2 regions of the Nocardioides epinepheli genome follow, and region 2 is predicted to be linked to the other one. Evidence: riboswitches for the same ligand, from Rfam matches in the RefSeq annotation. Region 2 holds a riboswitch; the other holds the start of a gene.
The links. A riboswitch is a leader RNA that binds a small molecule or an ion and turns the genes downstream of it on or off. The one in region 2 is predicted to bind cobalamin.

Region 1 (4,206 bases), on a different contig from region 2:
GCGTGGAGTAGGTCCACTTCCCGCTCTTGCCGTCGGACCACCACAGCGACCAGTAGGCGCTGGCCGGAGCGGTGTTGACACACTCGTCGGAGGCCGGTTTGTCGGATACCCGGCAGACGAATCCCGGCTGACGCGAGGCGAACCGGAGCGTGAAGCCGGCGTCGCTGAACAGGCCGGCGGCCTTGCCGCCGCTCTTCACGCAGGCGCCCTGCACCCCGCCGCCGAGGGAGTTGAAGTCGACGACGACGGTGACCCCCGTCGTGCCGGTGCAGGCCGCCGCCTGCGCGGGAGCCGGAGCGAGGACCGCCGGCGCGCTCGCCCCGGCCGCCACCAGCAGGGCGGCGACCGGGGCGAGCAGCAGTCGGCGAAGCCGCACGCGCCGAGCCGGCGTGCGCTGAGTCGAGGTCATGATCAGCGGGTGACCCGGACGGTGGCGGCGCCGTGCCGCAGGTTCGCGAAGGCGCCGTTGACCCGGACCTTCACCCGGCCGGGCTTGGCCTTCACCTTGACCCGCAGCTTGGCGACGCCCTTGCGGACCACGGCCTTCCCGACCTTCTTGCCCCCCACGACGAACGTGGCCTGCTCGCCGTTGACGAGGCCGCGCGCCTTCAGCACGACGCGCGTGCCGCGCTTGACCGACGTGGGTGCGACGACCTTGACCGTGGCCTTGCCGAGCACGCGGTAGGTGACGGTCCCGAGGACGCCGTCGCTGTCGGCGACCTGGTAGCGCACCATGCCCGTCTTCGACGGCAGGGTGATCCGCACCCGGAACGAGCCGGTGGCGCCGGCGTGGGTGACCGTCGGCTTCGCCGTCCGGACGCCGACGACGTCGCCGGGCGCGGCGGAGCCGGTGACCTGCTGGGTGCTGCCGGCGCGCAGGAACCGGGTCGGCGCCTGGGCGACCCGAGAGACGCCGTCGGGGGCGTAGCGGAGCGCAGGGGCCGCCTGGACGCTCGCGCGGCGGTACCGGTCGCGGTCGACCGGCTCGATCGGGCCGCTCTGGGCGAGGGTGAGGTCGGCCGCGTCGTAGGCGACGGCGCCACCGAGGTCGGGGAGGTAGACCCGCTGCCCGACCGGGTTCACCACCTGGCGGGCCCGCAGCCACACGGCCGCCTTGGCCGCGGCGTCGGCGTGGCCGAGCTCGCCGAGCGCCCACCCGGCCAGACCGGTGCTGTTGGCGTTCCCGGTCGGGATGTCGGCGTCGCTGCCGAAGGAGCCGTCGGGCCGCTGGGCGGCAAGCAGCCACCGCGAGGCCTGCTCGAGCGCCGGCGCCACCGTGTCGTTGGTGCGCTGGCTGAGCAGGTTGAGGACGGCGAGCGCGGTGGTGTCGGTGCTCGGGGCGGCGGCCGGATCGGCGTCGCAGTCCGCCGCGATCGTCGCGCCCAGGTCGGTACGGAAGAAGCCCTCCTCGCACTGCTGGGCGAGCAGGAAGTCGCGCGCGATCGTGTGCTCCTCGCTGCCGCCGTCGTAGAGCGCGCGGGCGGCGAAGGACTGGCCCAGGGTGTTGGCGTAGTCGCCGTAGGTGGAGACGTCGGTGATCCGGCCCTCGTCGTTGGTCACCTGCTCCAGCCGGACGAGGAAGTCCTCGCCGCCGTAGGTGCTGATGTCGCGGCGAGCGGCCTGGGCGAGGACGACGGTCTTCGCGACCGCTCCCGCGTACGTGCTGCCGGCGTCGCCGTACTCCTCGCCGGAGACGTAGCCGCCGGCGTCGACCAGGCCGGCCATGCCGTCGGCGATCGACTGGACGGCGGGGCCGTTCCCGCCGACAGCGGCGAGCGCGAGGGCGACGTCGATCGTCAGGCCGCCGTCCGGGCCGCCGTACTGGCTGGACACGAGTCCCCCGGCCGGCTCGCCGGCCAGCCAGGCGGCGCCGCGCTGCGCGGGGGCCGGGTCGGCGGGGGCCGCCGAGGCGGAGGGGGCGACGGCCACGAGGCCGCCGAGGGTGAGCGCGGCGCCGGCCAGCCCGGTGGTGACCAGGGCGGCGCCGCGTCGCAGCGAGCCGTTCAACATGTGCGGTTTCCTTCCCGCTGCAAGCCCAGCGGGCCCCAGGCCTGACTTCCTGGGTGCACCCACTGTGTTCCACGACAGCGATTCGGTGAGGCGACCCGTGACAGGTGCTCCGGCTCGCAGGCCCGATCGCTCGGGTCCTGCCTACGGTTGCGGGTCAGCGCCGGACTTCGACCGGCTTCCCCCGCCACGGACGGTGATTGGTAGGACGCCCGCACCCTACTCCCGTCGCGCGGGTGCGCCCACTCGCCGTTCGCGGGCCGGGCTTGTTACCGACCGTTGTGACCTCTGACCTGCTCTTGCAAGCGCAGGTCAGAGGTAAGAACGGTCAGTAACAAGTCGCGTCGTCAGCGCGTCGGACGACGTCAGGCGAGCTTCTCCAGGATCAGCTCGCGCACCCGGGCGGCGTCGGCCTGACCGCGCATCTCCTTCATGACCGCGCCGATCAGGGCTCCGGCGGCGGCGTGCTTGCCGTCGCGGATCTTGGCCGCGACGTCGGGGTTGGCCTCGATGGCGGCGTCGACGGCGGCGCCGAGGGCGCCGTCGTCGGAGACGACCGCGAGCCCGCGGGCCTCCACGATCTCGGCGGCGGTGCCCTCGCCGGCGATCAGGCCGTCGAAGACCTGCCGGGCGAGCTTGTCGTTGATGGTGCCGGCCTCGACCAGCGCCTGGACGTCGGCGACCTGCTGGGGCGTGACGCCGACCTCGGTGAGCTCGACGCCGGCGTCGTTGGCGCGGCGGGCGAGCTCGGCCAGCCACCACTTGCGGGCGGCCTGCGGGGTGGTCCCGGCCGCGACGGTGGCCTCGATCGGCTCGACCGCGCCGGCCGCGACGACGTCGCGCATCTCCAGGTCGGTGTAGCCCCACTCTGCTTGGAGCCGGGCGCGCTTCTGGGTCGGGTTCTCCGGCAGGGTGGCGCGCAGCTCCTCGACCCACTCGCGCGACGGCGCCACCGGCACCAGGTCGGGCTCGGGGAAGTAGCGGTAGTCCTCGGCGTCGGACTTCTCCCGGCCGCTGGTGGTGATGCCGGTGTCCTCGTGCCAGTGACGGGTCTCCTGCAGGATCGAGTCCCCGGCGTTCAGCACCGCGGCGTGGCGGCCCATCTCGTAGCGCACCGCCCGCTCCACCGAGCGGAAGGAGTTGACGTTCTTGGTCTCGGTGCGGGTGCCGAGCACGTCGCTGCCCCGGGGCGCGAGCGAGAGGTTGACGTCGGCGCGCAGGTTGCCCTGGTCCATCCGGGCCTCGGAGACGCCGAGCGCCACGATCAGGTCGCGCAGCTGCTTGACGTACTCGCGGGCGACCAGCGGGGCCTTCTCCCCCGCCCCGACGATCGGCTTGGTGACGATCTCGATGAGGGGGATGCCGGCCCGGTTGTAGTCGACCAGGGAGTAGTCGGCGCCGTGGATGCGGCCGGTGGCGCCGCCGACGTGCAGCGACTTGCCGGTGTCCTCCTCCATGTGGGCGCGCTCGATCTCGACGCGGAAGGTCTCGACCTCGCCGTCGTCGCCGGGGATGCTCACGTCCATCCAGCCGTCGAAGGCGATCGGCTCGTCGTACTGGGAGGTCTGGAAGTTCTTCGGCATGTCCGGGTAGAAGTAGTTCTTCCGGGCGAAGCGGCACCACTCCGCGATCTCGCAGTTGAGCGCGAGGCCGATCCGGATCGCCGACTCCACGGCCTTGCCGTTGACCACCGGCATCGCGCCGGGCAGGCCGAGGCAGGTCGGGCAGACCTGGGTGTTCGGGTCGCCGCCGAAGACGGCCGGGCAGCCGCAGAACATCTTGGTGTTCGTGTTCAGCTCGACGTGCACCTCGAGCCCCAGGGCCGGGTCGTAGGCGGCGAGGACGTCGTCGAAGGGCACCAGCGTGACGTCGGTGTCGGTGCTCATCGCGCCGCTCCTTCCAGGCCGGGGGCGCGGTCGAGGATCGGCCCACCCCACTTCTTCTCCAGCAACGTCTCCAGCGCGGCGCCGACCCGGTAGCACCGCTCGTCGGCGAGCGCGGGGGCGAGGATCTGGAAGCCCGCGGGCAGCTGGTCCTCGTCGGCGAGGCCGCTGGGCACCGAGATGCCGGGGACGCCGGCGAGGTTGGCCGGGATCGTCGCGAGGTCGTTGAGGTACATCGCCAGCGGGTCGTCGAGCTTCTCCCCCAGCCGGAACGCGGTGGTCGGCGCCGTCGGGGAGGCCAGCACGTCGACGTCCT
Region 2 (4,206 bases):
AGCGCACATGCAGGAACTCCTCGGGCGGCTCACCGCCCTGGATCCCGAAGCAAGCGAGGCCCTGAAGGTCGTCACCTACTTCGATGCGCTCGTGGCCGCAGGCGTCGGGCTCGACGCCCTGCTCCGGGCAGCAGCGGCCCTGAGCGGCACGGTGGCCGGGGCCGAGCGCCGTGGCCGAGTAAGCAGGTTCGACCCGTCCGGCAAGAGGTGCGAGACCACCGCGGGCACCTGCCGCTCACCCGAGCGCTCCGGCGCACACTCGCGGGTGTGGCTCGAGCGAGACGGAACCCTCCACGCCAACGACGAGATGGTCGTCGAGCGCCTCGCACTCGCCGTCGAGCTGCTGGAGGCGAAACGCGGACGTGACGGCAGCCTCGATCTGGTGCTGGACCACGCGACGCCCCACGGCGAGCGAACGGCGGCCCTGGCGCGCCTCCGCATCAATCCCGGGGCCCAGATCCGGGTGATCGCCACCCGGCTCGAGGACCGGATCGAGGGAGCTGCGTCGACCGTCGTGGCGACCCGCTACGGCATGCTGCGAGCCACCCTCGACCTCACCGGACAGACACCCGTCGGGGCCCGCGCCGGGCTCGGCACCTGGACCCGCGCCGACCGCGCGCCCGAGTCCTGGGAGGGCGCGGTGGTGGCCCAGCGCCTCACCAGCAGGGCCGATCCGGTCGTCGACTCGACCACCCTCGGAGCCATGCTCGGGCTCGCCCTCTCCTATGACCCCGAAGCCCCTCACCCCGACGTCACCGCGCTCGCGCAACTCGACGACCGCGCCCGCGAAGTGCTCCTCGCGCTCGTCGAGTGCGAGAGCATGCGTGCCGCGTCGACCCGCCTCGGCATGCACCACTCCAGCATCCAGGCCCGCCACGACGCACTGACCCGCGAGCTCGGCTACGACCCGCGGACCCCCATCGGTCGCATGCGCTACGTCGCTGCCGCGCTGCTGCTCCGGCTCACGGTGCCGCTCGACCCCACCGACTGACTTCCCACACCTCACGCCGCTCGGCGGGCGGCTCTCGCGGCCCCCCACTACGGTGGCCACATGACCAAACTTTCAATCATCTACTACTCCAGCTACGGCACGGCCCACGCGATGGCGTCGCGGATGGCCGCGACCGCCGAGGCCAAGGGCGCCGAGGTGCGCCTGCGCCGGGTCCGGGAGACCGCACCGGACGAGGTCGTCCAGAGCGTCGAGGGCTGGGCCGCGCACGCCGCCTCCGTCGGCGGCCAGCCGGTCGCCGAGCCCGAGGACATCGACTGGGCCGACGCCGTGATCATGGGCTCCGGCACCCGCTACGGCCACGTCACCAGCCAGCTCCAGTCGTTCATCGACACCCTCGGCCCGCTGTGGCAGGAGGGCAGGCTCGCCGACAAGGTGTACGCCGCGTTCACCTCCAGCCAGACCAGGCACGGCGGGCAGGAGACGACCCTGCTCGCGATGCTGACCACGTTCTGCCACTTCGGCGGCATCATCGTGCCGCCCGGCTACACCGACCAGATCAAGTTCGCCGACGGCAACCCGTACGGCGTCGGCGTGGTCACCGGAGGCGACGGCGTGGACGAGACCGCGAACGCCGCGCTCGATCACCTCGTCACCCGCGTGGTCGACGTCGCCCAGCGCCTGGAGGACTGACCCGCCACGGCTGCCGTGGTCACCGGCTCGGGCGGGGGCCGGGCCGGTGACAGGGCACTGCAGCTACACGTCGTGGTCCCCCGCTCGAGCCCCTCGGCGGCTGCTCACCAACAGCTCGCCGCCCTTCATCGCGACGTCGAACGGATCGCCGCAGACCTCACCGACCGTGGCGGACGAGGTGGACCCGATGGCTCCACCGACGCATCGTCCCGTAGGCTCGGCCTCGCCTGTGGAGCAGGAACCCGGTGTGATTCCGGGGCGGTTCCGCCACTGTGATGTCGCTCGACGACCAGCCAGACACTGACCACCGGCATTCCGACCGATCGACGGGGCGAGAACCCCGGAGGAGGAACCCGGCGATGGCCGAGCCGTCTGTCCGTATCGCGTTGCTGTCGACGTCCGACACCGACCTGCTGTCCGCGCGGGCCAGCGGTGCCGACTGGGTGTGGGCGAATCCGGCGCGCTCGCTGCCGGTGCTCGAGGACGTCGACCTGGTGGTCGTGCGTCTCCTGGGCTCGCCGCACGACCTGGACCCGTGGCGCGAGGCGCTGTTCGTCGGAGACCGGCCGGTGGTGGTACTCGGCGGCGAGCAGCAGCCGAGCGCGGAGCTGATGGAGCTGTCCACCGTGCCGATCGGCGTCGCCGCCGAGGCCCATCGCTACCTCGCCGAGGGCGGGCCCGAGAACCTCGGCCAGCTGCACGCATTCCTCTCCGACACCGTGCTGCTCACCGGCGAGGGCTTCGAACCGCCCGCGGAGGTCCCCGCCTGGGGCATGGCCGAGCGGCCCACCGACCGGCCGCGGGTCGGCGTCCTCTACTACCGCGCGCACGAGGTCAGCGGCAACAACGGGTTCGCCCGGGCGCTGTGCGAGGCCATCGACGACACCGGCGCAGCAGTGGGTGTGCCGATCTTCGCCGGCTCGCTGCGCTCGGCACCCGACGACCTGTACGCCGCGCTCGGCACCCTGGACGCCGTGATCGTGACCGTGCTCGCCGCCGGCGGCTCCGTGCCCGCGGCGGCGAGTGCCGGTGGTGACGACGAGGCCTGGGACGTCGAGCGGATGGCCGCCCTGGACATTCCGGTGCTGCAGGGGCTGTGCCTAACCAACAGCCGAGCGGAGTGGGAGGCCTCCGACGACGGCGTCAGCCCGCTCGACTATGCCGGCCAGATCGCGATCCCGGAGTTCGACGGGCGGATCAGCACCGCGCCGTTCTCCTTCAAGGAGATCGACTCGGACGATCCGGCCGGCCTGCCGGCGTACGTCGCCGACGCCGAGCGCTGCTCACGCGTGGCTCGTATCGCTGTCAACCACGCCCGTCTGCGACACCTCCCGAACGCCGAGAAGCGACTGGCGCTGGTGCTCTCGGCGTACCCCACCAAGCACGCGCGGATCGGCAACGCCGTGGGCCTGGACACCCCGGTCTCCGCCATCCAGATGCTGCGCCGTCTGCGGGACAGCGGCTACGACCTGGGCGCGGACAATGTCGTGCTGCCGCTGCTCGACCTCGACGACGACACCGCCGCCGGCGATGCGCTGATCCACGCCCTGATCGCCGCCGGCGGTCAGGACGAGGAGTGGCTGACCTCGGCCCAGCTCAGTGACGCGCACGTGCGCATCAGCCAGGCCGACTACGACGCGTGGACGGCCGACCTGCCCGACGACCTGCGCGAGTCGATGGTCCAGAAGTGGGGCCCCTCCCCCGGATCGCTGTTCGTCAACGACCAGGGCGAGCTGGTGCTTGCCACGCTGCGCGCGGGCAACGTCGTCCTGCTCATCCAGCCGCCACGCGGCTTCGGGGAGAACCCGGTCGCGATCTATCACGACCCCGACCTCCCGCCGAGCCACCACTACCTCGGCGCCTACCGCTGGCTGGAGCACGGATTCGGCGCCGACGCCGTCGTCCACCTCGGCAAGCACGGCTCGATGGAGTGGCTTCCCGGCAAGAACGCCGCACTGTCGGCCTCCTGCGGTCCGGACGCGGCGATCGGCAGCATGCCGCTGATCTACCCGTTCCTGGTCAACGACCCCGGCGAGGGCGCTCAGGCCAAGCGACGAGCCCACGCCACGATCGTCGACCACCTGGTGCCGCCGATGGCGCGCGCGGAGTCCTACGGCGACATCGCCCGGCTCGAGGGGCTGCTCGAGGAGTACGACAAGATCTCCGCGATGGACCCGGCCAAGCTGCCGGCCATCCGCGGCGAGATCTGGCAGCTCATGCACGCCGCACAGCTGCACCGCGACCTCGGCCTCGAGGAGCGCCCCGGGGACGAGGAGTTCGACGACTTCCTGCTCCACGTCGACGGCTGGCTCTGCGAGATCAAGGACGCCCAGATCCGCGACGGACTGCACGTCCTCGGCGCCGCACCCACGGGCGAGGCGCGGGTGAACCTGGTGCTCTCCATCCTGCGCGCGGCACAGGTGTGGGGTGGGGTCGGCAACGCCGTCCCCGGTCTGCGCGCCGCGCTCGGCCTCGCCGACGGCGCCTCGGCCGCCGAGACCGACGCCTTCGAGGCCCAGGCCCGGGGACTGGTGGAGGCGATGGAGAAGGCCGGCTGGGACCCT

Region 1: linked by a shared signal. The riboswitch ahead of WMR31_RS14925 (prenyltransferase/squalene oxidase repeat-containing protein) and the one ahead of cobN (cobaltochelatase subunit CobN) in region 2 are both predicted to bind cobalamin.

What each region holds. Positions count from the first base shown of each region.
Region 1 is NZ_JBBMMC010000010.1:131,421-135,626, reverse strand. It holds gene WMR31_RS14930 (PT domain-containing protein) at 1-409, opposite strand, end outside; gene WMR31_RS14925 (prenyltransferase/squalene oxidase repeat-containing protein) at 412-2,010, opposite strand; cobalamin riboswitch at 2,093-2,214, opposite strand; gene gatB (Asp-tRNA(Asn)/Glu-tRNA(Gln) amidotransferase subunit GatB) at 2,373-3,893, opposite strand; gene gatA (Asp-tRNA(Asn)/Glu-tRNA(Gln) amidotransferase subunit GatA) at 3,890-4,206, opposite strand, start outside.
Region 2 is NZ_JBBMMC010000004.1:181,193-185,398, reverse strand. It holds gene WMR31_RS07505 (hypothetical protein) at 8-991, shown strand; gene wrbA (NAD(P)H:quinone oxidoreductase) at 1,052-1,642, shown strand; cobalamin riboswitch at 1,839-1,965, shown strand; gene cobN (cobaltochelatase subunit CobN) at 2,002-4,206, shown strand, end outside.